Regions from separate parts of the Agrobacterium sp. ES01 genome, predicted to be linked through region 1. Evidence: predicted binding sites of a transcription regulator. Region 1 holds the regulator's gene; each other region holds the start of a gene.
What was found. The regulator LexA, encoded in region 1, represses DNA repair genes until DNA is damaged. The targets are predictions, from matches to a motif close to TGTTCNNNNTGTGTTCNG.
Positions count from the first base shown of each region.

Region 2: ACQQ2Q_RS03785 (glycosyl transferase) is a predicted target of LexA. The motif match lies at 8,456-8,473, and genes of this name have one in related genera.
Region 3: uvrA (excinuclease ABC subunit UvrA) is a predicted target of LexA. The motif match lies at 2,157-2,174, and genes of this name have one in related genera.

Region 1 is NZ_JBNQTH010000003.1:43,600-54,429, forward strand. Features, by position in the region: gene ACQQ2Q_RS09500 (pyruvate dehydrogenase complex dihydrolipoamide acetyltransferase) at 1-598, opposite strand, end outside; gene ACQQ2Q_RS09505 (pyruvate dehydrogenase complex E1 component subunit beta) at 614-2,017, opposite strand; gene pdhA (pyruvate dehydrogenase (acetyl-transferring) E1 component subunit alpha) at 2,035-3,081, opposite strand; gene ACQQ2Q_RS09515 (FtsB family cell division protein) at 3,230-3,553, opposite strand; gene eno (phosphopyruvate hydratase) at 3,736-5,010, opposite strand; gene kdsA (3-deoxy-8-phosphooctulonate synthase) at 5,170-6,015, opposite strand; gene ACQQ2Q_RS09530 (VOC family protein) at 6,012-6,908, opposite strand; gene lexA (transcriptional repressor LexA) at 7,120-7,833, shown strand; gene ACQQ2Q_RS09540 (ComEC/Rec2 family competence protein) at 7,787-10,321, opposite strand; gene gltA (citrate synthase) at 10,596-10,830, shown strand, end outside.
Region 2 is NZ_JBNQTH010000001.1:736,328-747,157, reverse strand. Features, by position in the region: gene ACQQ2Q_RS03835 (magnesium transporter CorA family protein) at 1-171, shown strand, start outside; gene ACQQ2Q_RS03830 (potassium transporter Kup) at 187-2,085, shown strand; gene ACQQ2Q_RS03825 (cell wall hydrolase) at 2,242-3,408, shown strand; gene ACQQ2Q_RS03820 (AtpZ/AtpI family protein) at 3,680-4,048, shown strand; gene ACQQ2Q_RS03815 (F0F1 ATP synthase subunit A) at 4,106-4,858, shown strand; gene ACQQ2Q_RS03810 (F0F1 ATP synthase subunit C) at 4,927-5,154, shown strand; gene ACQQ2Q_RS03805 (F0F1 ATP synthase subunit B) at 5,236-5,820, shown strand; gene ACQQ2Q_RS03800 (F0F1 ATP synthase subunit B) at 5,823-6,308, shown strand; gene ACQQ2Q_RS03795 (ribonuclease HII) at 6,423-7,082, opposite strand; gene ACQQ2Q_RS03790 (PA0069 family radical SAM protein) at 7,237-8,394, opposite strand; gene ACQQ2Q_RS03785 (glycosyl transferase) at 8,526-9,059, shown strand; gene moaB (molybdenum cofactor biosynthesis protein B) at 9,069-9,620, opposite strand; gene ACQQ2Q_RS03775 (4-(cytidine 5'-diphospho)-2-C-methyl-D-erythritol kinase) at 9,617-10,528, opposite strand; gene ACQQ2Q_RS03770 (tetratricopeptide repeat protein) at 10,533-10,830, opposite strand, start outside.
Region 3 is NZ_JBNQTH010000002.1:258,807-269,636, forward strand. Features, by position in the region: gene gyrA (DNA gyrase subunit A) at 1-546, opposite strand, end outside; gene ACQQ2Q_RS09100 (MarC family protein) at 737-1,369, shown strand; gene ACQQ2Q_RS09105 (single-stranded DNA-binding protein) at 1,477-2,031, opposite strand; gene uvrA (excinuclease ABC subunit UvrA) at 2,300-5,224, shown strand; gene ACQQ2Q_RS09115 (DUF72 domain-containing protein) at 5,316-6,119, shown strand; gene ACQQ2Q_RS09120 (Na/Pi cotransporter family protein) at 6,278-7,933, shown strand; gene ACQQ2Q_RS09125 (NAD(P)H-hydrate dehydratase) at 7,979-9,472, opposite strand; gene ACQQ2Q_RS09130 (P-II family nitrogen regulator) at 9,824-10,162, shown strand; gene glnA (type I glutamate--ammonia ligase) at 10,229-10,830, shown strand, end outside.

The DNA of each region.
Region 1 (10,830 bases):
CGGACTGACCCTTAGGCGCCTGCGGTGCTGCTGCACCCGTCTGCGGAGCCGAAGCGGGAGCCTTCGCGCCACCGGAGGACTTGGCCTTTTCGATGTCGCTCTTGACGATACGGCCATGAGGTCCGGTGCCGGAGACAGCGGTGAGATCGAGACCCGCTTCCTTGGCCAGACGGCGTGCCAATGGCGACGCAAAAACCCGGTCGCCGGATTTCGTCACCGGAGCAGGTGTAGACGGTGCCGGTGCCTGATCCGTGACAGGTGCAGCCGCTGACGCGGCTTCCTGCTTGGCCGGCGCGGCATCGGCTTTCGGGGCTGCTGAACCACCACCGGAGGCGGCTGCTTCCTTCACGTCTTCGCCTTCTTCGGCAAGGATCGCGATCAGGGCATTGACCTTCACGCCCTCGGTACCCGCTTCAACAACGAGCTTGGCGATCGTGCCTTCATCAACAGCTTCCACTTCCATGGTCGCCTTGTCGGTCTCGATCTCGGCGATGACATCGCCGGGACCGATCTTGTCGCCTTCCTTCACCAGCCACTTGGAGAGATTGCCCTCTTCCATGGTCGGGGAAAGCGCCGGCATCGTGATATTGATCGGCATGGTGTAGGCCTCCCCTTATTTGTAGCAGACGGTTTTAACGGCCTGTACGACCTCACCGACATTCGGCAGCGCCAGCTTTTCGAGGTTTGCCGCATATGGCATCGGCACGTCCTTGCCAGCAATCGTCAGGATCGGCGCATCGAGATAATCGAAGGCCTGCTGCATCACGCGCGTGGCAATTTCAGTGCCGACGGACGACTGCGGATAACCTTCTTCGACAGTCACCAGACGACCGGTCTTCTTCACCGACTCAATCACCGTTGGAATATCCATCGGACGAATGGTGCGAAGATCGATCAACTCGACGTCGATGCCGTCCTTCTCCAGTTCCTCGATGGCCTTCAGCGCATAGGTCATGCCAATACCGAAGGAGACGATGGTTGCATCGCTACCCTTCTTGTGGATGCGCGCCTTGCCGATTGGCAGAACGAAATCATCCATCTTCGGCACTTCGAAGGACTGACCGTAGAGGATTTCGTTCTCAAGGAAGACAACCGGGTTCGGATCGCGGATCGCAGCCTTGAGCAGGCCCTTGGCGTCAGCAGCCGTATACGGCATGACGACCTTGAGACCGGGGATCTGGCTATACCATGCCGCGTAATCCTGGCTGTGCTGTGCACCAACGCGGGCAGCAGCACCATTGGGACCACGGAACACCATCGGCGCACCCATCTGACCGCCCGACATGTAAAGCGTCTTGGCGGCCGAGTTGATGATCTGGTCAATCGCCTGCATGGCAAAGTTGAAGGTCATGAACTCGACGATCGGCTTCAGACCGGCCATCGCCGCACCGACGCCGACACCGGCAAAGCCGTGTTCGGTAATAGGCGTGTCGACGACGCGCTTGGCGCCAAATTCCTGCAGCAAGCCTTGCGTAATCTTATAGGCGCCCTGGTACTCAGCCACTTCCTCGCCCATGACGAAGACGTCTTCGTCGCGGCGCATTTCTTCGGCCATCGCATCGCGAAGTGCTTCGCGAACGGTCGTCATCACCATTTCGGTACCGGCCGGAATGTCCGGATCGGAGGCAACATCGACCTTGGGCGCAGCCGGTGCCTTTTCAGACGGAGCCTCGTCCTTGGCTTCGCGAGCCTTGCCGCCGGACGCATCGGAAGCGGCAGGCGCTTCTTCGGCCTTGGATGCGGAACCGCCAGCCTTGATGTCATCGGCGCTTTCGCCATCTTCAAGAAGAACAGCAATCGGCGTGTTCACCTTGACGTTTTCGGTGCCGGCTTCGATCAGCAGCTTGCCGATCGTGCCTTCATCCACGGCTTCCACTTCCATGGTCGCCTTGTCAGTTTCGATTTCCGCAATGACGTCGCCGGACGTGACCTTGTCACCTTCCTTTTTCAGCCATTTCGACAGGGTGCCCTCTTCCATTGTCGGAGACAGGGCAGGCATGAGAATTTCTACGGTCATAAACTAGGCCTCCCCGCTCAAAGCAAAATATCGGTGTAAAGCTCGGATACATCCGGCTCTGGATCCGACTGTGCGAAATCGGCGCTATCGGCAACGATGTCGCGCACTTCCTTGTCGAGAGCCTTAAGCTCGTCTTCGCTCGCCCAGCCCTTGTCCATAAGACGGGCTTTCACCTGCTCGATCGGATCGTGCTCGGAACGCATCTTCTGCACTTCATCCTTGGAACGGTATTTCGCAGGGTCGGACATCGAGTGGCCGCGATAACGATAGGTCATCATTTCCAGAATGACCGGACCCTTGCCGCTGCGGGCATATTCGAGAGCCTGTTCGGCTGCAGCCATCACGGCCCGAACGTCCATGCCATCGACCTGCATGCCGGGAATGCCGAACGATGCGCCGCGCTTGGAGTAATCGGTCTGCGCAGTCGAACGTGCGTTCGACGTACCCATGGCGTAACGGTTGTTCTCGATCACATAGACCACCGGAAGCTTCCACAGCTGTGCCATGTTGAAGCTCTCGTAGACCTGGCCCTGGTTGGCCGCGCCATCGCCGAAATACGCAATCGAGACCGACTTGTTGTCGCGGTAGCGGTTGGCAAAGGCCAGACCGGTTCCGAGCGACACCTGCGCGCCAACGATGCCGTGGCCGCCATAGAAGGCCTTTTCCTTGGAGAACATGTGCATGGAGCCACCCTTCCCCTTGGAATAGCCGCCCCGGCGTCCCGTCAGTTCCGCCATCACGCCGCGCGCTTCCATGCCGGTTGCCAGCATGTGACCGTGGTCGCGATAACCGGTGATGACCTGGTCACCATCCTTCTGCGCCATCTGCATGCCAACAACGACAGCTTCCTGACCGATATAGAGGTGACAGAAACCACCGATGAAGCCCATGCCATAAAGTTGGCCGGCTTTTTCTTCAAAACGGCGAATCAAAAGCATCTGCCGATAGGCGGAAAGCTCCTGATCTTTCTTGAACTCGGCGACTGCGCCGTGCTCAAAATCCGTCTTGGTTGTTTTGGAAGCAGGTTTGCGTCCTGCGGTAGACGCGGGTTTTCGCGGCGCCATTCATCCCTCCCTGGGTTTTATGGGCGATATGTTTGTTGTCGCGTACAATAAGCAAGAAACGGCAGCCCGGCAATGCCATAAATGCATGCCTAGCATTCCGAATAAGTCTATGTTTTTTAACGGAAATTGAAGATTAACCGAATTCAAGTTAATTCTTGAAATAGCTATTGAAGATCACAATTTCATCGGGACGCGACATATTCAATTGATATCGCGCCTTCTCATCGATCATGTCTTTCTCAAGCGACCCATCGCTCATCAGCGCCACCTGATTCTCCAGCGTCTTCCGCTGATCCACAAGCGCTGCAAGCTCTCGCTCACGCACGACCCTACGCTTCTCGAAATGCTCTGCGGCAATCAGACCGTAGTCGCCATGAATGCAATGATAGCCGAAATAGCCCAGAAAGGCGATGGTCACCGCTGGGAGAACCAGGCGACCGATTTTACGTTTTTTATGATGGCGGGTCCACATGCGGGGGTATGGCCTTGATACGCGGTACTCAACTAAGCGTTCAAATTAGCTCTGATTGTTTAACCGATCGTTGACCCTGTCAGAAACCGGTAGAATTTGTCTGTCGCACGCCGCACGGTCACGACAAAAAGCCCGCCCCGGTTTCCCGGCGCGGGCTTTTCAATTCAACGATCGAGGACCGATCAGCCCTTGAGGATCGACGTGCCGGCGTAGAAAGCCTGCGGACCGAGACCCTCTTCGATACGGATCAGCTGATTGTACTTTGCCAGACGATCCGAACGCGACAGCGAGCCGGTTTTGATCTGTCCGCAATTGGTCGCAACAGCGAGATCGGCAATCGTCGAGTCTTCCGTTTCGCCCGAGCGATGCGACATGACGGCTGTGTAAGCGGCCTTATGCGCGGTCTCCACGGCATCCAGCGTTTCCGTCAGTGTGCCGATCTGGTTGACCTTGATCAGGATGGAGTTGGCAACGCCCATCTTGATGCCGTCACGCAGACGCGCCGAATTGGTCACGAACAGATCGTCACCCACCAGCTGGCACTTGTCGCCGATCATGTCGGTCAGGGTCTTCCAACCATCCCAGTCGTCTTCGGCCATACCGTCTTCGATGGAGATGATGGGATATTTGGCAACCAGTTCGGCATAATAACCGGCCATCTCGGCGCTATCGAGCACACGGCCCTCGCCCTGCAGATCGTATTTGCCGTCCTTGAAGAATTCGGTCGACGCCGGATCGAGAGCGAGACTGATGTCTTCGCCAGGCTTGTAGCCAGCCTTTTCGATCGCCTTCATGATAATGTCGAGCGCTTCAGGCGCGCTCTTCAGGTCTGGCGCAAAACCGCCTTCATCGCCGACATTGGTGTTGAGGCCCTTGGCGCTCAATTCCTTCTTCAGCACATGAAACACTTCCGAGCCCATGCGAACGGCGTCGCGCAGGGTGTCCGCGCCCACGGGCATGATCATGAATTCCTGGAAGTCGATCGGGTTGTCGGCATGCGCGCCGCCGTTGATGATGTTCATCATCGGAACTGGCAGCGTGCGGGCGTTCGGGCCGCCAACATAACGATAAAGCGGCAGACCGGAGGCTTCGGCAGCAGCCTTGGCAACGGCCAGAGACACACCGAGAACAGCATTTGCCCCGAGGCGCGCTTTGTTTGGCGTGCCGTCCAGCTCGATCATGATGTTGTCGATCTGGATCTGGTTTTCTGCATCCAGGCCGCCAATGGCATCGAAGATCTCGGTGTTGACGGCTTCGACGGCCTTTTCGACGCCCTTGCCAAGATAGCGCTTGCCACCATCGCGAAGCTCGACGGCTTCGTGCGCACCGGTCGAGGCACCCGACGGAACGGCTGCGCGGCCCATGCTGCCGTCTTCAAGAAAGACATCGACCTCTACAGTCGGATTGCCGCGGCTATCGAGAATTTCGCGGCCGATGATGTCGGTGATTGCAGTCATGGGGACCTCCCGGTTTCTGGGTGGGATTGAGGATGGGCCTGTATTAATCGAAGAAGAGAAAAATACAATGGCAAGAGTATGAAAGCTTGGTGTCGCCTGAAGCGAGACAAGCCGAGGTCATCGACAGTGCCTTCGCCTCAGTGTCGAAACTTCGCAGCCTCACCCCTTGGTGATTGCGTCAAACGCCAGAAGGGTTTCCAGAAGCCGCGGCATGTCTTTCAGATGAACCATGTTCGGGCCGTCAGAAGGTGAGTTATCCGGATCCTGATGGGTTTCGATGAACAGCCCGCCAACGCCAACGGCAACGGCGGCACGCGCAAGCGTTTCAACGAATTCGCGCTGGCCACCGGTCGATCCACCCTGCCCGCCCGGTTGTTGCACGGAATGGGTCGCGTCAAACACCACCGGTGCCCCCATGGCCGCCATGATCGGCAAGGCGCGGAAATCAGACACCAGTGTATTGTATCCGAAGGATGCACCGCGCTCGCACAAGAGCACGTTCGGATTGCCGCTTTCGACGATCTTGGCGAGCACGTTCTTCATGTCCCAGGGCGCGAGGAACTGGCCTTTCTTGACGTTGATCGCACGACCAGTCTTGGCAGCAGCGACCAGCAGGTCGGTCTGGCGACTGAGGAAGGCCGGGATTTGCAACACGTCCACCACCGGCGCGACGATGGCACACTGTTCCTCGGTGTGAATGTCGGTCAGCACAGGAAAGCCGAATTCCTTTTTAAGGTCTGCAAACACCTCAAGTGCCTGCTCCAGCCCGATACCGCGTTTTCCAGACAGAGATGTCCGGTTGGCCTTGTCAAAGGAGGACTTGTAGACGAGGCCGATGCCGAGCGTGTCGCAGATTTCCTTGATCTCGCCAGCCATCATAAAGGCATGGTCGCGGCTCTCCATCTGGCAAGGGCCGGCGATCAACGAAAATCGCGCGCTATTGGAAAAGGTGACCTTGCTTGCGCCATCGCCAACGACCACGCTTGAATTTGGTGAAATGCTCATGCCTTGTCCTCGAATATGAATGTTACGCCTTGACCCGCCGATGGTGGAACCACAAGGCGACCCTCCCGGGCTTCGTGAGAAATGCCATTAGCGGCAAGAAGCGCACCTGTCACGCCAAGATCGCCCACGGCAAAGACTAATCCCGCGCCCTCGAGACCGGCGGTCCTGCTCATTACAGATAGACCATAGCTGCGGGTAAATCCGTCCGGCGTCATCACTTCTATCTGAGTGCCGCCGGCAGCGAATTCCAGTCTGCCGCCACGGGTTGCTGAAGCATGCGTCTGCAACACAGCATCGATATAACCCTCAAATATTGAGGGGTCTTCCGCCGTCAAGATCACGCCACTCACACGCACTGCGCCATTGTCGTGTCGCGCCAGCGCCTCCTTGTCGACGGCCAGCGGCAACAGTCGCTCACAGGCAAACAGCAGCAGGTCAGGCGCTTGTTCATCCCTGGCGAAAGCCAGCTTGAAACCGGCTTTCGCCTCGCTTCCATCGGCCGCTTGAACAGGTCGCTCGAAAGACAGCATCTTGCCGGCAGACCGTCCCTCTGCCTCGAACCTTGCGTGATCCGCATCCGCGTCGCGGCTCTCGGCAATAATGGCCGACAGCCCCTCGCCACGATCTGCCCGAAACGCTTCATGGCGCGCCACAAACACATTGCCCTGCCGTATCGCGTCGTGGCATTTCTCAGGATCGGCAACACCCAGAGGCTCCAGATATCCGCCTTCGGAAAAATAAACACAGGCATTTTCGGTGCCGAATGGATGGAGCGCATCGGCTGCGAAAGTAAAACCGAGCGCCGTCAACCGGTTGCGTGCGACCCCAAGCGCGCCGACAGGCAGGACAATATGATCGAGCGCGCGGGCCGGCGAAACAGACGATGAATCCATAAACGGTTCCTCAGCATAAAAACGCGTCGGTTGTGCGCCATCGCAGGCTCAAACACAAGACATCGCAATTTATCGAGCATTGTAGCCCTGATGCGCACGCGCCGACCCATCAATTCCATTGTTGCCAGCCTCACAAAAATTTAGTCACTTGCAGAACACAACTGGAACAGATAGTGTATGTTCTGGATTTGTTTCATCAAAGGGAATCGCAATGCTGACCCGCAAACAACAGGAATTGTTGCTCTTCATTCACGAAAGAATGAAGGAGTCCGGCGTGCCGCCATCCTTTGATGAAATGAAAGATGCACTGGATCTGGCCTCCAAATCCGGCATCCATCGTCTGATCACAGCGCTGGAGGAGCGCGGTTTCATTCGCCGGCTACCCAACAGGGCAAGAGCACTGGAAGTGATCAAGCTTCCCGAAGCCTATTCACCCAGCATGCAGCCACGTCGCGGCGGTTTCTCGCCCAGCGTCATTGAAGGCAGCCGCGGCAAGACGCCACCGCCGATGCTGCGCCAGCCGAGCGAAGACAACAACAATACGGTTTCCGTTCCGGTAATGGGCCGCATTGCCGCCGGTGTGCCAATCTCTGCCATTCAGAACAACACTCATGAAATCAGCATTCCCGCCGAAATGGTCAGCAGCGGCGAGCATTATGCGCTTGAGGTCAAGGGTGACTCGATGATCGAGGCCGGCATCCTTGACGGCGACACCGTGATCATCCGCAACGGCTCGACCGCCAGTCCGGGCGATATCATCGTGGCGCTGGTCGATGACGAGGAAGCAACCCTGAAGCGCTTCCGTCGCAAGGGTGCGTCGATTGCTCTGGAAGCGGCCAATCCGGCTTACGAAACACGGATCTTTGGGCCTGACAGGGTCAAGGTTCAGGGTAAGCTGGTCGGCCTGATCCGCCGCTACCACTGAGGTCGGTGAGCACGGTCTCCACGAGTTTCATATCATAGCGACCGCTGCGCCAATCATATCTGCGATGCAGGCTCCAAGGCCTTGCACGGCCGGAAAAAGCAGAGCGCAAAGCGATTGCCCCGTTGCTGTGTGGGCCCAGCCATATTTCCAAAGAGCCCGTTTTGCGAAGTGTATCGGGCGTGATCAATCTCGCGCCCGAGCGGCAATGGTCATAGCCAAGCCGTCGCGCAGAAATAACAATATCACCGAGATCGCAGGCCAGGCCTGAAAGCCGTGGCTCCTCAAGTGTGACCACCCGCCATCCCCCGCTGATACGGGCAACGCACCAGACCTTGTTCAGGCAGCTGAACTGGCCGTCGACCGACATGTCCAACATATGCGCGAGTTTCGCGCTGGCGTAGCGTATCGCATTTTCCGAAAGCACGGGAAAGCGGCGACCACCATCAGGGGTCGTGATGTCCCGCGGCGCAATCGCCTCGGCAAGCAAGGCATCCTCTTCGAAAGCAGGTTTTTGATGGCTGTGGCGCTGCAAACCGTTCTGCCATTGGGTAAATATGAAGCCCGGCGGTCGGGCGCTCGTAGTGGCGATCACGTCCGCATTGTCGACCCCATTGCCGATCAACCCAACCAGACGACCGTCCTCATAGATCAGCAGATCGGCAGTCCTGTCTTTAGGAAGCGCCAATCCGGTGATCAGACCACCTGCGAGGATGGCGGTGCCAATATGCCTGATGCGACTTCGAAGCAGTGCCAGTATCAGCATGCCCGTAACCGCTAACGGCAAAACCCAACGGGCCAGTCGCGCGCTACCGACATCGCCACCCCATTCGGCGACAGTATGGGCGATCGCGATGACGAGACCGAGTCCATGCCCCATGACGTCAAGCGGAAGTCTGTCGAGGCCGATGGGCATCAGCAACATCGACACCAGGCCGGCCGGCATCACCACAAATGTGATGATCGGCATCGCCAACAGATTGGCCGGTAAACTATAGCCGGCGAGGCGGTGGAAATGCTCCAACGAAAAGATCGCCGTCGACAAACCACCAATCACGGAAGTGAGGATCAGCCCGCCAACCACGCGGATGATCGCACCGGCAAAGGGCATATCAGGCAAAAAGTCGAAATAGCCGTCGCGGGATCTGCGGAAACGCCACGCGGAATATCCAGCCACCAGCGCCACGGTTGCTGCAAATGACATCTGAAAGCTTGGCCCCATCACTTCGGAGGGCGAGATTGCCAGTATGATCGTGGCCGCCAGTGCCACATTGCGCATGCTGATCGCTGGCCTGTCCAATAGCACAGCCATGAGCATGATTGCCATCATCACGAAAGCGCGCTGCGCCGACACCTGGGCACCCGAAATCATCAGATAGAAGAATGCCGCGACAAGCGCGCCAGCGGCTGCATACTTCTTGATCGGTCTGGATGGCGCAAAGCCTGTGAACTGGCTCAACACCACCCGTAGACCGACAAAGAACAATCCAGCCGCCAGCGCCATATGCAGGCCGGAAATCGCAATCACATGGGCAAGGCCGGAGCGCCGCAGGTCGTCCAGGACGGGCTCTGAAAGCGCCCGCCGCTCACCTGTCACGATCGCCGCAGCAAAAGCACCTTCGTCTCCGCCGATTGCCGTTCGTATCCGCTCGCCGATAGCGCCACGCACCGACAGTAGATTGGATGCCAATGCCCGTTGCGCAGAGGTCAAAAAATCCGTTTGCGGTTGGTCGGATAGGGTCGAATCGCCGACATCAGGCGCGCCGAGGAAAAAGCCGATAGCGCCAATGCCGTCAAAATAGGCAGAAAAGGCAAAGTCATTCAGTCCGGGTAGCGCAGGCCCCGAGGGAGGAGATAATCTGGCCCTCCCCTCAATCGCGGCACCGATCATAAATGGTCTATGATCCGCGCGCGCCACCAGCGAAACTCTCGAAGGCGGGCGCCGTAACTGGGGTTCTCGGGTCTGTGCAATACGGACGATATAGCGCCATTCGCCGCTCGCCCCCTCCTCTCGCTGCTCGATAATGCCTGTGATATGAGTCGTGACCGGGCTGTCCAGCATGACCGTATCCAGACGCGCCGTTTCCCAAACAGCAAACAAAGACCCGGCGGTCATGAGCATCGAGGCCAGCAAGACGTAGTGCCAACACGGATTGCGATAGCGGCTGACAACTCCGAGACAAGCCAGACCGCAAAAGAGCAAAATCAACACGAAAAGCTTGGGCGGATCATCAGCCGCAAACCATAAAATAGCGCCAGTACCCATGAAAACCGGCAGAAACAGGAAAACATGGCCGTGATCACGCTCGTCTTCCAGGCATGCCGCGCTTCTGCTCGCAAGGCGTGAAAAAAACGCGCTGAACTCGGGGGCAGACCGCGGCCGCGTCATTCCTTCGCGCGTATGGCGCAGACGTGAAGGCACAGGCGCGACAGGGCGCGGCCTGCCAACAGACCGCATCGTATCCAGGTGCTTTTCCAACGCTTCATGCATGGTACGGCCCCCACGAAGTGTCCGGCTCACGGCAACAACCAAGCCGACACCAAGTCACGGAGGACAGCTTATTCGCGAAGCGGTTGATTGTTAAGCAGAACATGCTCGCGGTATACGCGCGTTCATCAGGTCAGATAGTGCAGCGCATGCAGTGCAGTGCACAATTTGGCGGGTCGATAGCTTGGCATTAACCTTCGGATCATATAGCTAATGCCTGACGCTTAACCTGTGGTGCCCAATTTGAGGGCATCTCCCGCCCATTCGGAGGATTAGCATGACGGACAAAAGCGCTGAAATAAATCTCGGTGGCAAAACTGTCGACCTGACTGTCAAAACTGGCACCCTTGGTCCAGACGTTGTCGACATTGGCGCACTCTACAAAAACACTGGCGCCTTCACCTACGACCCGGGCTTCACGTCCACCGCATCCTGCGAATCCAAGATCACCTTTATCGATGGTGACGAAGGCATTCTGCTGCACCGCGGTTACCCCATCGAACAGTTGGCCG
Region 2 (10,830 bases), on a different contig from region 1:
ATTGCCTCGGTGGTCTTCCTGCCGCCAACCCTTGTGGCATCGATCTACGGCATGAACTTTGAGTTCATGCCGGAGCTGCACTGGAACTACGGCTATGCTGCCGCGTTGCTGGGCATGCTCGTCTCTGCCATCGTCCCCTTTGTCTTTTTCCGCTGGAAAGGCTGGCTCTAGCAGCCAGGGTCACCCATGTCCCAACCTTCATCCGTTGAAACCGCGCACCCGCGTGCGCCCAGTCTTTTCGCGCTCACGCTCGGCTCCGTCGGTGTCGTTTATGGCGATATCGGTACAAGCCCGCTCTATGCCTTTCGCGAGGCACTAAAGCCGATCAGCGCAGACGGTATCGACAGGCCGGAAATCATTGGCCTCATTTCGCTGATGATCTGGGCGCTGACCATCATCGTCACCATCAAATATGTGCTCTTCCTGCTGCGTGCCGACAACGAAGGCGAGGGCGGCACGCTGTCGCTGCTGGCGCTTTTGATGAAGAATTCCGACCGATACATATCCGTCCTCACCATGATGGGCCTGGTCGGCGCGGCACTCTTTCTCGGCGATGCGATGATCACGCCGGCTCTGTCGGTCCTGTCGGCAGTCGAAGGCGTCAAGCTCGTGGCGCCAGGGCTGTCGGATTATGTCCTGCCGATTACGATCGGCATCTTGATCGGCCTGTTCCTGTTCCAGGTGCGCGGTACCGGAGCCGTCTCGGCATTCTTCGGACCGATTACGCTCGTCTGGTTCGTCGTCATGGCGCTTGGCGGCATCGTGCATATTTCCGATGATTTCGGCATCCTGTCGGCCTTCAATCCCTGGTATGCCGTGGCATTCCTGATGGAAGACGGATTTCTGGGTTTTGTCGTTCTGGGGGCGGTCTTCCTGACAGTCACCGGTGCCGAGGCGCTATATGCCGATCTTGGCCATTTCGGCCGCAAGCCGATTCAGCTCGCCTGGTTCATCATCGTCTTTCCGGCACTCGTGCTCAATTATCTGGGGCAGGGCGCTCTGGTCTTGAAAGACCCTTCCGCCGCCAGCAATCCGTTTTTCCTGATGTTTCCCGATTGGGCGCTGTTTCCGGTCGTGATCCTGGCAACGGCTGCGACCATCATTGCCAGCCAGGCCGTCATCACAGGCGCATTTTCGCTCGTGCGCCAGGCCATCAACCTTGGTTTCCTGCCACGCATGCAGATCCTTTTCACATCCGAGACCCATACCGGCCAGATCTATCTGCCGTCGGTCAATCTCATGCTGCTGATCGGCGTGCTGTCGCTGGTGTTGCTGTTCCAGACATCCGATGCGCTGGCCACCGCCTATGGCATCTCGGTCACCGGTGCCATGGTGGTCACCACTATCATGGCATTTGAATTCCTGCGCACCCGCTGGAAGTGGCCGGCTTTCGCCGCCGTGCTGGTGTTGTTGCCGCTTCTGGTGCTCGAACTGGTTTTCCTTGGCGCGAACGCCATGAAGATCATGGATGGTGGCTGGGTGCCGGTGCTCTTTGCCATTGGCTTCACTGTCATCATGTGGACCTGGCGACGCGGCTCTGACCTGTTGTTTGAAAAAACCAGGCATGCCGACATTCCGCTCGACAGCTTTATCGCTTCGATCGAGAAGAAGAGTGAGCATGCTCCAGTCCAGGTGCCCGGAACCGCGATCTTCCTGACATCCGATCCGCAAACGGCCCCCGCGGCACTGCTGCACAATCTCAAGCACAATCATGTTTTGCACGAGCGCAACATCATCTTGACCATCAAGACGGTGAACCGTCCGCGCGCCACCGAGAGCGAACGCTTCATCGCCGAGAGTATTTCTCCGCGTTTCAGCAAGGTGGAATTGCGCTTCGGATTCATGGAGAGCCAGAATGTCTCGCAGGCACTCGCCAAGGTGCGCAAGAACGGACTGAAGTTCGACATCATGTCGACCTCCTTCTATCTTGGGCGTCGCAAGCTGGTGCCGGATGCAAAGAGCGGCATGCCCTATTGGCAGGACAAGGTCTTCATCGTGCTGGCCAATGCGGCTGCAGATCCGTCGGATTACTTCCGTCTGCCGACCAATCGCGTGGTGGAACTGGGATCGCATGTGATCATTTGACCGACCTGCAAAACCGACCGTAACGCGCATTTCAAGCACTCGGATCACGCTATTGCGAGATTTCGTTAGGGTTGCGTGCATTAGAGTTAACCAATCATCAAGGTTAACAAGGCATCTTTTTCGCATGTAACCGATGTCGCGTATGGAGTGCCGGTTTTGCGTTCGAGTAAGCCTGTGTCTAAGTCGTCCCGTGTCCGCCGCCGGGACTGGGTATCCCCTCTGGTCTTTGGCTGTCTTGCCTGGCTGGCCCTTCCCAACGACGCTGCACGCGGCGATTTGGCCGGCCTTCTGGCCGGCGAAGATAGTGGCCAGCAATGGCGCATGGTCCTGACCCCGTCACCGGCGGGGTCCGTCCATACCGCCGAATTGGCCTTTGCCGGTTCGACCGGTCCTGCGGCCTTTTCGGGCGATGCCGGACTGATCATGCCGGACGGGCGCAAGATGGCCTTCGTCGATCTTGAAAAGGATGCGGTGGACACACCGGACGAAGATCGCGTCACCCGCACTCAGAAAAAATCGCGTGTTGTCACCGTCGAGCCCATGCAGCCACCCAAGGCTTTTACGGCGGGCTCGGTCCTGCAGCGTACCAGCATGCTGTTTACGCCGAAGAAAGATGGTGCTGAACAGGCGGCCTTTACCCGGGACAAGCCCAAGAACCTCAAGCTCGCAAGCTTCTACTACCGCAAATCCGACAAGAAGGCGGATCCGGGCGTGCCGACCATGCTGGCCGGCCTCGTGACCAACCGCAAGGCCGATATACTTGCGACCGCCTATGCGCCGCCTGAACCCGATTACGCAAGGGTCTCCCCTTTCGATGCCATTTTGGCAAAGCCGGACGCGGGCCGCTTCGTGCCGCAAATCGCACCCGACGACCACGCCTGGGCCGCCGCCGTGCTGCCGCCTGAGGTGTTTTCTGCCAAGGAGCAGCAATGTCTGGCATCGGGTGTCTATTTTGAGGCCCGCGGCGAATCGGTAAAGGGACAGGCAGCCGTTGCCCAGGTCATTCTCAACCGCGTCCGCAACCCGTCCTATCCGGATACGATCTGCGGTGTTGTCTACCAGAACCAGGATTGGCGCAATCGCTGCCAGTTTTCCTTTGCCTGCGACCGCATAAAGGACCGTATCAATTCGCAGTCGCACTGGAAGGTCGCGCGTGATGTGGCCATGGCGGTGACGGCTGGAAAGATCTGGCTTGATGAGGTTGGCTCTGCCACTCACTATCATGCCGTCTATGTCCGGCCTGCATGGGCACGCACCATGAAGAAGGTCGGCCGCATCGGTCTCCACGTTTTCTATCGCACCTATGGCGGCGGCTGGAGCTGAGGCACACGCCCCATTGGCCTTTCGCACGCAATGCGACAGCGATTCCCCGGCGTCGCTTTAACGGGGAATCGTCACATGCGACTTAAGTCTATGATTTCCCGGTAAAATTTAGTTCATTCACAACCCGATTCCACGCCTTGACTATGCGGGCACTCAAAATTATGGTGCGCGCGACTTCAAAGCGGGCCCGAGGAAGGCGTTACTCAGCCGATTGCATATCCGCAAAAGCCGTTTAGGCTCGCGATACGGCGCAAATCGGACGGAGGATGTCATGGCCAAGGACCGGGAAGAAAGTCTGGAAGAACGCCGCAAGCGACTGGGGGCCGAATTGGCAGAAGTCCGCACTGAGGCGACGGAAGACGGGGAGAGGGAAGTTCGGGCAGAGCAAAGCCGTAAAGGTTATGCACAGGCCATGAAGCTTTCCAGTGAATTCATCTCCGCAATCGTCGTTGGCGCCATTCTGGGCTATCTCTTCGACCGTTTTGTCGGTACAGCGCCATGGGGCATGATTGTTTTGCTGCTTCTGGGCTTTTGTGCCGGTGTATTGAACGTACTTCGCTCCGCTGGCGCCGTGGCCTCGCCACATCCGGCGGATCGTGACGTAGGTAAAGACAGCTCGAATGGGAACGGCAAGGCCTGAACCTGATCGAACAATTCAAATTCCGCGTTTCAGCGGCAAAGCGAGAGATTAAAGACGGTGTCAAACGATCCGACTCATCAGTTCCTGATCAACAAGATTGTCCCGATCGAAATCGGCGGAATTGATTTTTCGTTCACGAACGCGTCACTCTTCATGGTCGCGACCGTGGCTGCCGCATCAGGCTTTCTGTATTTCTCGACATCGAATCGTGGCCTGATCCCGGGCCGCATGCAGTCGGTTGCCGAGATGTCTTACGAATTCATCGCCTCCATGTTGCGTGAAGGTGCAGGCAGCGCGGGGATGAAGTTCTTCCCCATGGTGTTCTCGCTGTTCATGTTTGTGTTGACGGCGAACCTTCTGGGCATGTTCCCGTACTTCTTTACGGTGACCAGCCAGATCATCGTCACCTTTGCCCTTGCTCTCTTCGTCATCGGCACGGTTCTGGTCTACGGTTTCTGGAAACACGGACTGCACTTCCTGCAGCTCTTTGTTCCGCAGGGCGTCCCCGGCATGCTGTTGCCGCTGGTGGTGACGATTGAAATCATTTCCTTCCTGTCGCGTCCGATCTCGCTGTCCGTCCGTCTGTTTGCCAACATGCTGGCCGGCCACATCACGCTCAAGGTCTTTTCAGGCTTCGTCGCATCGCTTGGAGCGCTTGGCGCGCTCGGTATCGGTGGCGCAATCCTGCCTCTCATCATGACCGTCGCTTTGACCGGTCTCGAGTTCCTCGTTGCCTTCCTTCAGGCTTACGTCTTTGCGGTACTGACTTGCATGTATCTCAACGACGCGATCCATCCCGGCGGGCACTAAGGATAATCCACATTGGCGTCCTGAGGCGTCAGTCTACAGCCGCAACAACCCATTCAAGGAGTTTTCACATGGAAGCGGAAGCAGCAAAGTACATCGGCGCAGGTCTGGCTTGCTTTGGTATGGCCGGCACGGCTCTCGGCCTCGGCAACATCTTCGGCAACTATCTGTCGGGCGCACTGCGCAACCCGTCTGCCGCTGACAGCCAGTTCGGCCGTCTGGTATTCGGCTTCGCCGTTACGGAAGCTCTGGGCATCTTCTCGCTGCTCATCGCTCTCCTTCTCCTTTTCGCCGTTTAATTTCGGTCGGAGATCGGGATCACGGCCGGGCCATATGGCCCGCCGTGATCTCTTGCATTAGGAGTACACCTGGAGGTGAGCATGTTTGTGACCCCCGCCTTTGCCCAGGAAACTGCGGTAGAGGACCATAACACGGAGACCGGTGTCGCCCACGAGCAGGGACACGGCGGTGGCGCTTTCCCGCCATTCGACCAGACCACGTTTCCGTCCCAGCTGCTTTGGCTGGTGATTACATTCGGCCTCTTCTACATGCTCATGCAGAAGGTCATCGTGCCGCGCGTGGGTGGTATTCTGGAAAGCCGTCATGATCGCATTGCGCAGGACCTCGACGAAGCCGCACGGCTGAAATCGGAAGCCGATGCAGCGATTGAGACCTATGAGCGTGAATTGACCCAGGCCAAGGCCAAGGGAAATGAAATCGCCTCGACTGCACGTGCAGCTGCCAAGGCCAAGGCCGACGCGGAACGCACGGCACTGGAAGCTGAACTCAACGCCAAGCTTGCGGCAGCCGAAGCCAATATCGGTGAGATCAAGACCAAGGCTCTTGCCGAAGTCGATGAGATCGCCAGCGAAACGGTATCGGCCATTGTCGAGCAGCTCATTGGCGCCAAGGCCACCAAGGCGGACGTCAAGTCTGCCCTGACAGCATCCACCAAGGAGGCATGATCATGGCATTGGACGCAACATTATTCGCTCTTGTCGGCCTGATTCTCTTCTTCGCGCTGATCGTTTATCTCAAGGTGCCGGGCATGCTCGGCAAGGCGCTTGATGAACGCTCCGACAAGATCCGTGAAGATCTGGCCGAAGCCAAGCGCCTGCGTGAAGAGGCTCAGCATCTGCTGGCCGAATATCAGCGCAAGCGCAAGGAAGCAGAAGCGGAAGCTGCAAGCATCGTTGCCGCTGCAGAGCGCGAGGCTGCAGCTTTGGCTGCCGAAGCCAAGCAAAAGACCGACGAGTTCGTGGAACGCCGTACTGCGCTTTCCGAACAGAAGATCAAACAGGCTGAAGTCGATGCGGTTAACGCCGTTCGCTCCGCGGCCGTCGATCTGGCCATTGCGGCTGCTGAAAAGGTTCTCGAAAAGAAAACCGATGAAGCTGTGCAGGCCAAGCTGTTCAAGGACGCTGTCGGACAGGTCAAGTCACGTCTCAACTGAGAATGCGACCATACCCTTTGAACGAGGCCGGGTTTTGCCCGGCCTTTTTCGTTTGTGCTGTCGACTGTGTTGCACAGACAATTGCAGCGATGTTGGAGGGGTAGGGGCCGGATCTCAATCCAGATCGCTGCGGAATGTTTTAAAGCTCAGGCGATGCAGCGGACAGGGGCCATGCTCGACGATCGCGCTGCGGTGTTTCGCAGTGCCATAACCGGCATGGATCTCGAAACCATAGGCAGTGTGGACCGTGCCGGCCCTTTCCATCATCCGGTCACGGCTGACCTTGGCAATGATGGATGCGGCCGCAATCGAGACACAGCGTCCGTCGCCCTTGATCACGGCTGTTCCCGGGCAGTTGAGGCCCGGCGGCACATCTCGTCCGTCGGTGAGCACGTGCGCGGCTCTCAATTCAAGACCGGCGACGGCGCGTCGCATGGCATCGAGGCTTGCCTTGCGGATATCCGTCTTATCGATCAGTCGCGCGCTGGAGCTTGCGATGGAAACAAAGGCTGTGGCCAGGATTTGCTCAAACAGCTGATCGCGTTTTGCAGCCGACAGTTTCTTGGAATCGTTCAGCCCGTCCGGAATATTGTCGGGGTCGAGAATGACGGCAGCTGCGACCACCGGGCCGGCCAGCGGCCCGCGCCCGGCCTCGTCCGTTCCGGCAACGGGCCAGACGCCTTGCCGCCTGAGCGCAAGTTCCATGGAAAAATCAGGCCCTTTGCTCAGGTCCTGAAAGAGTGTGGGAGAATCGGGCGGCGCGCGACGTTTCATGCGGCAGAAGTCGCACGCCGACCCGATTTCCTGCAAGCCCCCGATTGGCGCGTAAAGGGGATAAAAAACGCGCCAGGCGGCAGTCCGGGGGCATTTTCCAGCACATGGCGGTGCGCCGGAACCTCAAGGCGTCAGCGCAGGCTGACAGCCAATCTCAAAGAAGCGACAACTGCACACCGCCGCCAGCCGGCGGAATGAACAGGTCATCGCGCAGGTGAATGCTGCGGCGGGTCATCTTCAGCCGTTTCGTCGCCATTTCGAAACGACGGCTGATCTGCCAGGCATAGGGGCCTGCACCTTTCATGCGCTTGCCGAATTCGGCATCGTAATCCTTGCCACCGCGCATGGAGCGCACCAGCGACATCACGTGACGATAGCGGTCCGGATAATGCTGCAGCAACCAGTCCCGAAACAGCGGGCTGACCTCCAGCGGCAGCCGAAGCAGCACATAGCTTGCCTCGGCAGCGCCGGCTGCCTTGCCAGAATCGAGGATACGCTCGATCTCGTGATCGTTGAGGGCCGGAATGATCGGGGCCATCATCACCGCAACCGGAACACCGGCGTCAGACAGGGTCTTGATGGCTTCCAGCCGTTTCGACGGTGTCGAGGCACGCGGTTCCATGGCACGCGACAGCTTGCGGTCGAGCGTGGTCACGGAAATGCCGACCTTCATCAATCCGCGCTCGGCCATGGAGGAGAGAATATCGAGGTCTCTCAGCACCAGAGCGGACTTGGTGACAATCGCCACCGGATGATTGGCCTTGTCCAGCACTTCGAGGATCTGCCGCATGATGCGCCACTCCCGCTCGATCGGCTGATAGGGATCGGTATTGGTGCCGATGGCAATCGTTTTCGGCTTGTAGCCAGGCTTGGACAGTTCCCGCTCCAGAAGCTTTGCCGCATCAGGCTTGGCAAACAGCTTGGCTTCGAAATCCAGTCCCGCCGAAAGCCCCATATAGCTATGGGTCGGTCGGGCGAAGCAGTAGATGCAGCCATGCTCGCATCCGCGATAGGGATTGATCGAGCGATCGAAGGGAATATCGGGCGAATCATTGCGGGTGATGACGGTGCGCGGACGTTCCACCTGGACTTCCGTGCGGAAGGGCGGCATGTCCTCAAGCGTCATCCAGCCATCGTCAAAGGCCACGCGCTCCGTCGGCTCGAAACGCCCGGACGGATTGAGCCCGGCACCACGGCCACGCCGCCGGTCGACCTCGATCCTGAGGCCGGAGGCGGTGACCATGGCATCGGCAATATCTGCCGTGTTCACAGGCTGGAATGCAGCCTGCGTCATATGAGTCAGCTCGTTCATCGAATTCTCCCGTGCGCAACCAGTCGTCCCGCTCAAGTGACTTTATTCCTATCCGTAAAATGAGAACAATGCAAGAACAAACTTCGAAATCCACAGTGGTATTTCGTTGTGCGATGCGGTAAACATAGCGAATGTTGACTGTCATCATGGAGTGCCGCAACCAGGAACCCGAGCTGGCCCAGACCTTGGCAGGTCTTGTCGTCGGCGCGGTGGAGGGCTTGGTAAGCGATGTGATCGTACTGGATCATGGATCCAGCGACGGCTCGTCACGCGTTGCCGATGCGGCTGGCTGCCGCTTTCATGCCGATTGGGACATGAAGGACATCGTGCGTTCGGCGCGGGGCGAGTGGATATTGCTGATCGAGCCCGGTTCGCGTCTGCATGGTCGCTGGATCGAAGAAATCCATGAATATATTGCACTCAACAAGCGCCCTGCGCGCTTTACGGTCGCCCGTCCTTATCGAATGCCATTCTACAAGCGCATTGTGCGCTCCAGTCCGCCACTGGAGCAGGGTTTCCTGCTGACCAAGGACCAGGCATTGACGATTGCAAAGTCTGGCACGGATCTTGGAACGCTGGCACGCGGCCACAAGCCCAAGCAGTTGCTGACCGAGATGATCCCGTCCTGGGTCGCCCGCCGGGGCAGGTCGCTCGCCGGCGCGTGAAGCTTTGGCTTAGCCTTTTCCGCCACGCTTCAGATGTTCATCCAGACGCGGCATGATTTCCACGAAATTGCACGGCATATGGCGATAGTCGAGCTGCGCCTTCAATATTCCGTCCCAGGCATCCTTGCAGGCGCCGGGAGAGCCCGGCAGCACGAAGATGAAAGTGGCATTGGCAACGCCGCCGGTCGCGCGGGACTGAATGGTCGAGGTGCCGATCTTGTCGTAGGAAATCCGGTGGAAGACTTCTGAAAAGCCATCCATGCGCTTTTCAAACAGCGGTTCCAGCGCCTCCGGTGTCACATCCCGTCCGGTAAAACCGGTCCCGCCGGTTGTGATCACCACATCGATGTCATCGGATTTCGTCCAGGCTTCCACCTGCGCATAGATCAGTGCCTTGTCGTCGGTGACGATGGTGCGGTCCACCAGTCGGTGACCGGCCTCTTCGATCCGGGCGGCCAGCGTATCTCCGGATTTATCGTCGGCAAGCGTGCGGCTGTCGGAAATGGTCAAAACCGCGATGCCGACGGCAATGAAGGGACGTTCGTCGTTGATCCGGCTCATGCTGCATCTCCCGCCATTGTCGTCGTTGCCGCAAAGTACCAGTCGGGCCTTCTGCGCGATAGGCTATCTGCTGCGGCTTGTGCTGCGACAAAATCACTGTAGATGCCAAAGCAACTGGCACCCGAACCGGACATGCGCACCAGTTCAGCACCACTGTCGGCCATCCGTTCTGACAGCGCTGATATATCCGCCAGCAATGCGCGTGCGGGCGGCTCAAGATCATTGCGCAGATCAGCTAGCCACGCGATCCAGTCACCCGTCGACGCGTTCTGAGGACTAGCGCCAGCCGGCGGATTGGTCTTGGTCGTCAGTTGCTGGAAGATCGCAGGCGTAGAGACACCCTTCAACGGGTTCCCGAGCACCACGGCAAAGGCCGGCATGTGAGAAAGCGGTTGCAGCATGTCACCGATGCCGCTCACACGAAGCGGTCGGGATGTCATGCACATGGGCACGTCGGCCCCCAGTCTTACGGCAAGTGCCGATAGCACATCGCCCTCAATCTCTGCCTGCCACAGCTGCAGCAACCCTCTGATGGCGGCCGCCGCATCCGCAGACCCGCCACCGATTCCGGCAGCCACCGGCAGGTTCTTCTCTAACGTGATCGCGACAGGTGGCGCCGGATGACCGGAAGCAACAAGGGCCTCACGCAGAAGATCGCGTGCCTTCAAAACGAGGTTTTGCGCTTCCGGTTCGGCGGATAACAGCGGCCCAAAACGACCCTCCAGATGAAAGCTGTCGGTCTTGGCAGGTGAAAATGTCAGCTGATCGCCCAGCGCGGCAAATGTCACGATACTGTCGAGCAGATGATACCCATCCGCACGCTGGCCGGTGACATGCAGGCAAAGATTGATTTTGGCCGGTGCAGTTTCCCGCACCGTGCCATCCACGGGGCTTGGACGCTCCGTCATGATATCAGGACTTCTTGTCCACTTCGCCTTCCACTGGCGCTGCGTCGGCAGGTTTTTCCGCGGTCGTGCCCGCATCGTCCTTCACCGGCGGCAATCCATCGGCGATCTTGGCCTCGAGCTCTGGAATAAGCGTCGCTTCAGGCTCGGATGCCAGTGCCCGCTTCCACTGATATACGGCTTCGAGCTTGCGGCCGACGCGCCAATAGGCATCGCCGAGGTGGTCGTTGATGGTGGCGTCGCCTGCCTTCAACTCGATCGCGCGTTCCAGTTCGGTCACGGCGTCATCGTATTTTTCCAGGCGG
Region 3 (10,830 bases), on a different contig from region 1:
GATACCGCCGGCCCCATTGACGAGCAGGTTCGGGAACTTGGCCGGTACCACAACCGGCTCGGACATCGTGCCATCGTAGTTGTCGCGGAAGTCGACCGTATCCTTGTCCAGATCGTCGAGCAGCGAATGCGCGGCCTTCTGCAGGCGGCACTCAGTATAACGCTGAGCGGCCGGCGGGTCGCCGTCGATGGAGCCGAAATTGCCCTGACCGTCGACCAGAGGCAGGCGCAACGACCAGTCCTGCGCCATACGGGCCAGCGCGTCATAGATCGCCTGATCGCCGTGCGGATGGTATTTACCCATCACGTCACCGGTGACGCGTGCGCATTTCACATACTTCTTGTTCCAGTCCAGACCCAGCTCGTTCATGCCGTAGAGAATACGGCGATGCACAGGCTTTAAGCCATCGCGGACGTCGGGAAGTGCGCGGCTCACGATCACGCTCATGGCGTAATCGAGATAGGACCGTTGCATTTCCTCGATAATGGAAATCGGCTGGATATCGGACGGGAATTCGCCGCCGCCGGGAGTATTTTGCTCAGTCAAATCAGGTCACGATCTCTATTCAGAATCACTACTCAGCTTATAGCCGAAAGGGCGTTGCAGCGCCAATTTCGCCAGCCGTTTTAAACAGACTTTTGCCCGCGAAGTAAACGGCCTGAAATGATGTGGTAACGCGGGGTTGCACCCGCCCCCAAGGCTCGGTCATATATGGGCTCAAACGAGGGACTTAGCCATGGCTAGCGGCGATATTCTTATCAACGCCTTCACGACCTTGCTGGTGACACTGGATCCGCCGGGGCTTGCGCCGCTGTTTCTCGGGCTGACAAGTGGAATGAATTCCGTACAGCGCCGTATGGTGGCGTTGCGCGGAACGCTGATCGCCTTTGCCATTCTGGCAGTCTTCGCCATTTTCGGCGCGCGCATTCTCGATCTGCTCGGCATCTCCATCGGTGCCTTCCGCATTGCCGGCGGCATCCTGCTGTTTGCCATTGCCTTCGAAATGATCTTCGAGAAACGGCAGGAGCGCAAGGAAAAGGCGCGCGACCAGGCCGTCACCGAAGATCACGCTCAGAACATCGCTGTCTTTCCGCTGGCGCTACCGCTCATCGCCGGCCCCGGTGCCATTTCCGCAACCATCCTTCTGTCCGGTCATCTGCCAAGTGCAATCGAGCGTATGGAACTGCTGGCCGTAATCGCTGTGTGCATGTGTCTGGTGCTGGGTGCGATGCTGATCTCCGGCCCGCTCAACCGCTTTCTCGGCAATACCGGGCGCATGATCCTCACCCGATTGCTGGGCGTGCTGCTGGCGGCTCTGTCGGTCCAGTTCGTGGTCGACGGTGTGAAATCGGTGATCACCGGCGCGTGATGGCGCGTTGCTTTCGCATTATCGCCACTGAACCGGATGTCAGAATCGGAAAAGGGCCGCAAGGCCCTTTTCCTGCAAACACCAATGTTCGGCCTGGCGCCTCTCGATCAAAACGGAATATCGTCGTCCAGATCGCGTGAGAAATTGCCGCTGCCCTGATTGCCGCCACGGGCGCCACCGCCAGCGGCTGCACCGCCCTGGGCGCCGCCGCGCGACTGGTTGTAGTCGTCGTAACCGCCGCCGTTGCCGGTACCGCCGAAATCGCTGCCGCCACCGAAGTCGCCGCCGCGCGATGCGCCGCCACCGTCGCCGCGCCCGCCCAGCATGGTCAGGTTGCCGTTGAAGCCCTGCAGCACCACTTCCGTCGAATAACGGTCATTGCCGGTCTGGTCCTGCCATTTGCGGGTCTGCAGCTGGCCTTCGATATAAACCGTCGAGCCCTTCTTCAGATACTGCTCGGCAATCTTGCACAGACCTTCATTGAAGATCACCACCGTATGCCATTCGGTTTTTTCGCGGCGCTCGCCGGACGTGCGGTCGCGCCAGCTCTCGGATGTCGCGATCCTCAAGTTTGCGATCGGTCGTCCATCCTGGGTGCGGCGGATTTCCGGATCCGCTCCCAGATTGCCGATCAGAATGACCTTGTTGACACTACCTGCCATAACTCACATCCTTGCCGCTATCATGGCGGCCCTATTCATTGCCTCGTTTGCGCACACCTTAAAGCAAAGCGCAGCGCGATTGGATTTTACTGGCCAGAATTCGGCTTGTAATCCACAGCCAATTATGTTCTTTTTTTGTTCTATAAATTGCCTATGATCCTGTCAACCGAATCGGGGAGATTGCAGAGAGTTTCTTGCATTCGCCTCGACACCGGCTTGTCGATGCCTACATAAAGACCCGTCCTCCTCCCTGACAGGCTTGTTATCTATGAGTGATCTGAAGACCATTTCCATTCGCGGCGCGCGTGAGCACAACCTCAAGGGTATCGATATCGATCTGCCGCGCGACAGCCTCATCGTCATGACCGGCTTGTCCGGCTCGGGCAAATCGTCGCTCGCCTTCGACACGATTTACGCCGAGGGTCAGCGCCGATACGTCGAAAGTCTGTCGGCCTATGCCCGCCAGTTCCTTGAAATGATGCAAAAGCCGGATGTCGACCAGATCGACGGGTTGTCGCCGGCGATCTCGATCGAGCAGAAGACCACCTCGCGCAATCCGCGCTCGACGGTCGGCACTGTCACCGAGATCTACGACTATATGCGTCTGCTCTTTGCCCGCGCCGGAATTCCCTATTCGCCGGCCACCGGCTTGCCGATCGAGAGCCAGACCGTGTCGCAGATGGTCGACCGCATCCTCGCATTCGAGGAAGGCACGCGTCTTTATATATTGGCGCCGATGGTGCGCGGTCGAAAGGGCGAGTATAAAAAAGAACTTGCCGAGCTGATGAAGAAGGGCTTCCAGCGCGTCAAGGTGGACGGCACCTTCTACGAGATTGCAGACGTTCCGGCGCTCGACAAGAAGTACAAGCACGATATCGACGTGGTGGTCGACCGCATTGTGGTGCGTCCGGATATCGCCAGCCGCCTGGCCGACAGCCTGGAAACCTGCCTGCATGTGCTGGCGGACGGTCTGGCGATTGCCGAATTTGCAGACAAGCCTTTGCCGCCGGAAGAAACGGCAGCGGGCGGTTCGGCCAACAAGTCGCTGAACGAGACCCATGAGCGGGTGCTGTTTTCGGAAAAATTCGCCTGCCCGGTCTCCGGCTTCACCATTTCCGAGATCGAACCGCGGCTGTTTTCCTTCAACAACCCCTTCGGTGCCTGCCCGACCTGCGACGGTCTTGGTTTCCAGCAGAAGATCGATGAAGCGCTGATCGTGCCCGAGGCCGAGCGCCGGTTGAACGACGGGGCCATTGCTCCCTGGGCCAAATCCTCGTCGCCCTATTACAACCAGACACTGGAAGGGCTGGGCAAGGAGTTCGGCTTCAAGCTGTCGAGCAAATGGTCCGATCTGCCGATGCCGGCGCAAAAGGCGATTTTGCACGGCACCAAGGAGAAGATCGAATTCAATTATGCCGATGGGGCGCGTTCCTACAAGACGGTCAAGGAATTCGAAGGCATCGTGCCAAACCTCGAGCGTCGCTGGAAGGAAACCGACAGCGCCTGGGCACGCGAAGAAATCGAGCGCTATATGTCGGCCGCCCCCTGCCCGGCCTGTAACGGCTATCGCCTCAAGCCGGAAGCGCTGGCAGTCAAGATCGACGGTCGTCATATCGGCCAGGTGACGGAAATGTCGATCAAGAATGCCGGTGCCTGGTTCGAGACACTGCCGGAAAAACTGACGGCCAAGCAGAACGAGATCGCGGTTCGCATCCTCAAGGAAATCCGCGAACGCCTGCGCTTTCTCAACGATGTCGGCCTCGACTATCTGTCGATGTCGCGCAATTCCGGCACGCTGTCGGGCGGCGAAAGTCAGCGCATCCGGTTGGCCTCGCAGATCGGCTCGGGCCTGACCGGCGTGCTTTACGTGCTCGACGAACCCTCCATCGGCCTGCACCAGCGCGATAATGCCCGCCTTCTCGATACGCTGAAGCACCTGCGCGACATCGGAAATACGGTGATTGTGGTCGAGCATGACGAAGATGCCATCCTGACGGCGGATTATGTGGTCGATATCGGCCCCGCCGCCGGCATCCATGGCGGTCAGGTCATCGCCGAGGGCAGCCCTCAGGAGATCATGGCCAACTCCAAGTCGCTGACCGGAAAATACCTGTCCGGCGAGATGGGCGTTCCGGTGCCGGACAAGCGGCGCAAGCCCAAGAAGGGGCAGCGCATCAAGATCGTTGGCGCGCGCGGCAACAACCTGAAGAATGTGACGGCGGAAATCCCGCTGGGCGTCTTCACCTCGGTGACCGGCGTGTCGGGTGGCGGCAAGTCGACCTTCCTGATCGAAACACTCTACAAGGCCGCCGCCCGCCGCATCATGGGCGCACGTGAGAACCCGGCCGATCACGACCGCATCGAGGGCTTCGAATTCATCGACAAGGTGATCGATATCAACCAGTCGCCGATCGGTCGCACCCCGCGTTCCAACCCGGCAACCTATACCGGTGCCTTCACACCCATCCGCGACTGGTTCGCCGGCCTGCCGGAAGCCAAGGCACGCGGCTATCAGCCGGGCCGCTTCTCCTTCAACGTAAAGGGCGGGCGCTGCGAAGCCTGCCAGGGCGACGGCGTCATCAAGATCGAGATGCACTTCCTGCCGGATGTCTACGTCACCTGCGACGTCTGTCACGGCAAACGCTACAATCGCGAGACGCTGGACGTTACCTTCAAGGGCAAATCCATTGCCGACGTGCTGGACATGACGGTTGAGGAAGGTGTCGACTTCTTCTCGGCGGTGCCAGCCGTGCGCGACAAGCTGCAGGCGCTGTTCGATGTCGGTCTTGGCTATATCAAGGTCGGCCAGCAGGCCAATACGCTGTCGGGCGGCGAGGCCCAGCGCGTGAAGCTCGCCAAGGAGCTCTCCAAGCGCTCGACCGGTCGCACGCTCTACATCCTCGATGAGCCGACCACCGGCCTGCATTTCCACGACGTCGCCAAGCTTCTGGAAATGCTGCAGGAGCTGGTCAACCAGGGCAATTCGGTGGTGGTCATCGAGCACAATCTCGAAGTCATCAAGACTGCCGATTACATCCTCGACTTCGGCCCCGAAGGCGGCGACGGCGGCGGTGAGATCGTTGCCACCGGCACACCGGAAGACATCGTCAAGGAAAAGCGCTCCTATACCGGCCAGTTCCTTAAGGAGCTTCTGGAGCGCCGGCCCATGAAGAAGGTGCAAGCGGCGGAGTGAGGGATAAAATATGGGCCTGCCGCTTTCGCGGCGGCGCCTGGTTTAGGTTGAATTTAGGTATACTTGATCGATTTCTGACTGGAGATTTTCGATGACCAAATCCGGCAAAATCCGCACCGGCATCGGCGGTTGGACGTTTGAGCCCTGGGAGGGCACGTTTTATCCAGACAAACTGGCCAAGAGGCGCCAGCTGGAATTTGCCAGCCGCGCGCTGACCGCGATCGAGGTGAACGGCACCTATTATTCCAGCCAGAAGCCCGCCACCTTCGCCAAATGGGCCTCCGAAGTGCCTGATGATTTCATCTTTTCGCTGAAGGCCAGCCGCTATTGCACCAACCGCAAGGTGCTGGCCGAGGCCGGTCCATCGATCGAGAAGTTCCTGACCCAGGGGATTACCGAGCTTGGCAGTCACCTCGGCCCGATCCTGTGGCAGTTCATGAAGACCAAGAAGTTCGAACCGGAGGATTTCGAGGCTTTTCTCAAGCTCTTGCCGAAAGAGCAGGACGGAATCGCCCTGCGCCACGTTGTCGAGCCGCGGCATGAGAGCTTCTGCACGCCGCAATTCATCGAGATGCTGGCAAAACATAATGTCGCCGCCGTCTGCGCCGATCACCATGATTATCCGATGTTTGCCGATGTGACCGCCGATTTCGTCTATGCCCGCCTGCAAAAGGGGGCGGACGAGACGCCGACCTGCTATCCGCAGTCGGACATGAAAGACTGGGCAAACCGCTTTGAAACCTATGCGGCCGGCGGTGTGCCGGATGATCTGTCTTTGATCGCTCCGGACCGGACCGCTGACAAGACGCCGCGCGATGTCTTCGCCTTCTTCATCACGGGCGGCAAGATCAATGCGCCCAATGGGGCAAGAGAGCTGCAATCGCTTGTGGCCTAAGTTTGCGGTGCAACTTTTCATCGTCAAATTGTGACAATGGCGAATCTGGGCTAGGTTCGGTCGTAGCGCTGCGCACATCCATTGCAAAAGCTTGAAATTTTACGTCTGTCGCGGACTGGTTTGTCCAGCCCGCGCATCTTTCTGTTCAGGGATCATCAATGTCGGGCATCGTCGTCTTCATCAATCTGGCCGGGGCCGTTGCCCTTTTGCTGTGGGCGACGCGTATGGTGCGGACGGGCGTCGAGCGTGCCTATGGGACGATACTGAAGGACAAGCTGCGCACGGCCCTTGGCAATCGCGTCTCTGCCGCCGCGGCCGGTTTCGTCTTTGCGGTTGTGTTACAAAGCGCAACCGCTGTCGCCTTGATCCTCTCGTCCTTCGTGGCAGGCGGTTATGTCAGCTCCGCCATCGGCATTGCGACCTTGCTCGGTGCCGATCTCGGTTCGGCCTTCGTTGCCCGTATCCTGCGCTATGATCTCTCGCTTCTGATTCCGTTGCTGCTGCTGGCGGGCACCGTGATGTTCCGTGCGTCCGAGGCACGCGACTGGCGCCAGCTCGGGCGCATTGCCTTCGGCCTTGGCCTGCTGCTTTTGTCCTTGCGCCTGATCGGAGAAGCCTCGGATCCGCTCAAGACCAGCGAGATCCTGCCGGTCATCATCAATTATCTGTCGAGAGACTGGATCACGGCCTTCTTGCTGGCGGCCCTGCTGGCCTGGGCGTTTCATTCCAGTGTGGCCACCATTCTTCTGTTTGCCTCGCTGGCAGACCGGCATCTCGTCACCCCGGTTTTGATCATCCCTCTGGTGCTCGGCGCCAATTTTGGCGCTGCCGTGATTGCGGCCATGCTGACGCGCAATGCCGAAGCTGCCGCGCGTGTTGTGCCGATGGGCAATGTTGTCATTCGCGGTCTGGGCACGATCGCAGCCCTGGCCATCCAGATCGCCTATCCTCTGGATACGAAGCTCATCGCTGAACATCCGGGCGATGCCGTCGTTTTGACCCATCTCTACATAAACGCCCTGGTCCTTGTCGGCGGGCTTCTGCTTTGCGGCCTGGTCGATCGGGTTTTGCGGAACGTCATGGCAAGGCCCGCGCCCTCGGATAACGGATTGGCCCACGAAGCCCGCTTGTCTTCGCTCAATCCGGATGACGTCAAGGAGCCCCGTCAGGCCGTCAACAATGCCACGCGTGAAGTGCTGGCGCTGTGCGAAAAGACCGAAGTTATGCTGGGGCGCATCTTCGATCTGTTTGATACATATGATGAAAGCCGCATGCGGCGCATTGCCGAACTCGATGACGAGATCGATCACATTCACCGCGACATCAAGTTCTATCTCGCTCGGATATCCGAAGGCTCGCAGGATCCTTTGACCGCACAGCAATCGCAGACGCTGTTGAGCACCACCATCAAGATCGAGCAGGCAGCCGACATCATCGCCCAGAACATGCTCGCCCGCGCCCGCAAGAAGCATGATCGCAATGTCATGTTCTCCGCTGAAGGCTGGGCAGAGCTTTGCGCCATGCACAATGAGGTGGTCAAGAATGCCCACCTCGCCTTCAATCTGCTCATCAACCGCGATGTTGAACACGCCCGCCAACTGGTCGTGCGCAAGGAAGTGGTTCGCGAGATGGTACGCCAGAGTGAAGAACAGCACATGCAGCGTCTGAGGGATGGAAATCTGGCAAGCTATGATTCAAGTTCGCTGCATATCGATACCATGCGCGACCTCAAGGAAATCAACTCACTTGTGGTGGCCATCGCCTATCCGGTGCTGGAAGGCGAAGGCATGTTGCGCCACAGCCGCCTCCTCTGATGCCGGCTATCCGGGGCAGGCCCGGTCACACGTTGCGCCCCGGCGCTAATCGTCCTCTGCGGAGCGTTGGAATGGCAATACGGCGGAGACCAGATCTTCTGCCGTCATGCCCTCTCCCGCCCTCTTGGCCGCCTCACCATGCAGCCACACACCAGCTGCGGCCGCTTCGAACGCAGGCATGCCCTGCGCCAGAAATGCACCAATGATGCCGGACAGAACATCGCCCGATCCGGCTGTGGCAAGCCACGGCGGCGCATTGGTATTGATCAGCGCTCGCCCGTCCGGCGACGCAATCACGCTGTCGCCCCCCTTGTAGACCACCGCCGCATTGGCGCGGCGGGCGGCCATGATCGCCTTGTCGACTTTGCCCAGCGCGTCATCGCCGGCGAGATCGGGGAAGAGACGGCCAAACTCGCCTTCATGCGGCGTCAGCACGAGCCGCTGTTCCCCATGGGAAAAGGCATCGAACAGAGCCTCCGGCGCGTCCCTGAAGCTCGATATCCCATCGGCGTCCAGCACAAGACTGCGTGCCTTGAGTGCCAGCGCGAAGTCGCGAGCCCGGTCCCCGATACCAAATCCCGGACCAAGAACGAAGGCGCTGAGCCGCTTGTCTGAAATCCAGTCTTCAAGGGCTGGGAGATCCGTCACCTCCTGCAGCATCACCGCTGTCAGATGAGCCGCATTGGCGTCCATGGCATCACGAGGCGCTGCGATTGTCACCAGCCCTGCCCCGGCCTTCAATCCCGCAATCGCACTCATGCGCGCGGCACCTGTGGCACTTGGACCTCCGGAAAACACCCCCAGATGCCCGCGGGAAAACTTGTGCTGCCCGGCTTTGCTCTGTCGCAGCTGAGTGCGCCAGAACACAGGGGCATTTTCCGCCACCGTTCCGGCGCAGGCTTTGACGATCCGCCAGGGGATGCCGATATCGAAGACTTCAACGCTCCCGCAGAGCGTGCGACCAGGCAGCAGCAGATGGCCGGGCTTTCGCGCCATGAAGGTGACCGTGTGTCTGGCCTCGAACGCCGCGCCCAGCACCTGCCCCGTCCGACCGTCCAGTCCTGACGGCAGATCGACCGCGATAACCGGCAGGCCCATGGCCGCGGTTTGCGCAATGGCCGCAATCACCTCTGCCGGTACGGCGCGCGCCAAACCCGCCCCGAACAGGGCGTCTATCACCACGTCTCCCGCGCGAGGCGACCACACCGCAAGGCTGTCGATCGGCAAATGCCAGCGATCGCGCGCTGATGCGGCATCGCCTTTTAGCCTGAGTGGGTCGCCCAGTGCGAAGACCTCTGTCGCGGCGCCCGATTGCGAAAGCGCGCGCGCGGCGACATACCCGTCGCCGCCATTATTGCCCGGGCCGCAGAGCACCACGAAGCGCTGAGCCTGCGGATAGTGCTTCAAGGCCGACGCTGCCACTGCCTGCCCTGCGGCCTCCATCAGGCGATAGCTATCGATCCCCGAATGTGCCGCTGCCCGATCGGCATCCGCCATTTCAGGAGGTGTGAGCAAAATGTGCAGGCGATCTTCGTTCATGAAACCCATCAAAGCAAATTATCGTGACAGACGACAGCGCCAAACTTTTCCCTTACGCGATAAAAAACATGCACTTGCCTATTTCCTAAACATAATATGTGGTGCAAGGAACGGCCTCGGTGATCGCTGTTGGATCATTCTCCTGTGATTTCCGTTGCAAACGACAATTTTTAGGCAAGATCGGCTGGATTTTTCCGCGCCATTAAGCGAGGTTTGCTCCAGCGGAGTGAGGAAGAGGTAATTTGGACCGAATCCCCATTACAATTTGGCACGTTACATGCATCATCGTGTGCGGGCGGGCATGAGCCCGCAAGTGTTGATGACGATGAGGAAGCGGAGAGATATTTTCTCATGAAAAAGATCGAAGCGATCATAAAGCCTTTCAAGCTCGACGAAGTGAAGGAAGCCCTTCAGGAAGTCGGTTTGCAGGGGATCACTGTAACCGAAGCCAAGGGCTTCGGTCGACAGAAAGGCCATACCGAGCTCTATCGCGGCGCGGAATATGTGGTGGACTTTCTGCCGAAGGTTAAAGTTGAGGTCGTCCTTGCGGACGATAACGTGGAGGCCGTCATAGACGCAATCCGCAACGCGGCGCAGACCGGTCGCATCGGGGATGGAAAGATTTTCGTATCCAATGTGGAGGAAGTCGTTCGTATCCGTACCGGTGAAACGGGCGTTGACGCCATCTAAACGACCTGAGCCTCTCCGGGAGGGACAGGCCATTCTAATCGTCATCACACACAAGGAATTGGATAAATGACGACCGCACAAGACATTATGAAGCAGATCAAGGACAACGACGTAAAGTTTGTCGACCTGCGCTTCACCGATCCAAGAGGAAAGCTGCAGCATGTCACGATGGACGTAACCTGCGTCGACGAAGACATGTTTACCGATGGCGTCATGTTCGATGGCTCTTCGATCGGCGGCTGGAAGGCGATCAACGAGTCCGACATGGTGCTGATGCCAGATACGGATACCGTCCATATGGATCCGTTCTTCGCCCAGTCGACCATGGTTGTCGTGTGCGACATTCTCGATCCGATCTCCGGCGAATCCTACAACCGTGACCCACGTGGTACGGCCAAGAAGGCTGAAGCCTATCTGAAGGCATCGGGTATCGGCGATACCATTTTCGTAGGTCCGGAAGCCGAGTTCTTCGTCTTTGACGACGTCAAGTACAAGGCCGACCCCTACAACACAGGCTTCAAGCTCGACTCGACCGAGCTGCCGTCCAACGACGACACCGATTATGAGACCGGCAACCTCGGTCACCGTCCGCGCGTCAAGGGTGGCTACTTCCCGGTTCCTCCGGTCGACAGCTGCCAGGACATGCGGTCGGAAATGCTGACCGTTCT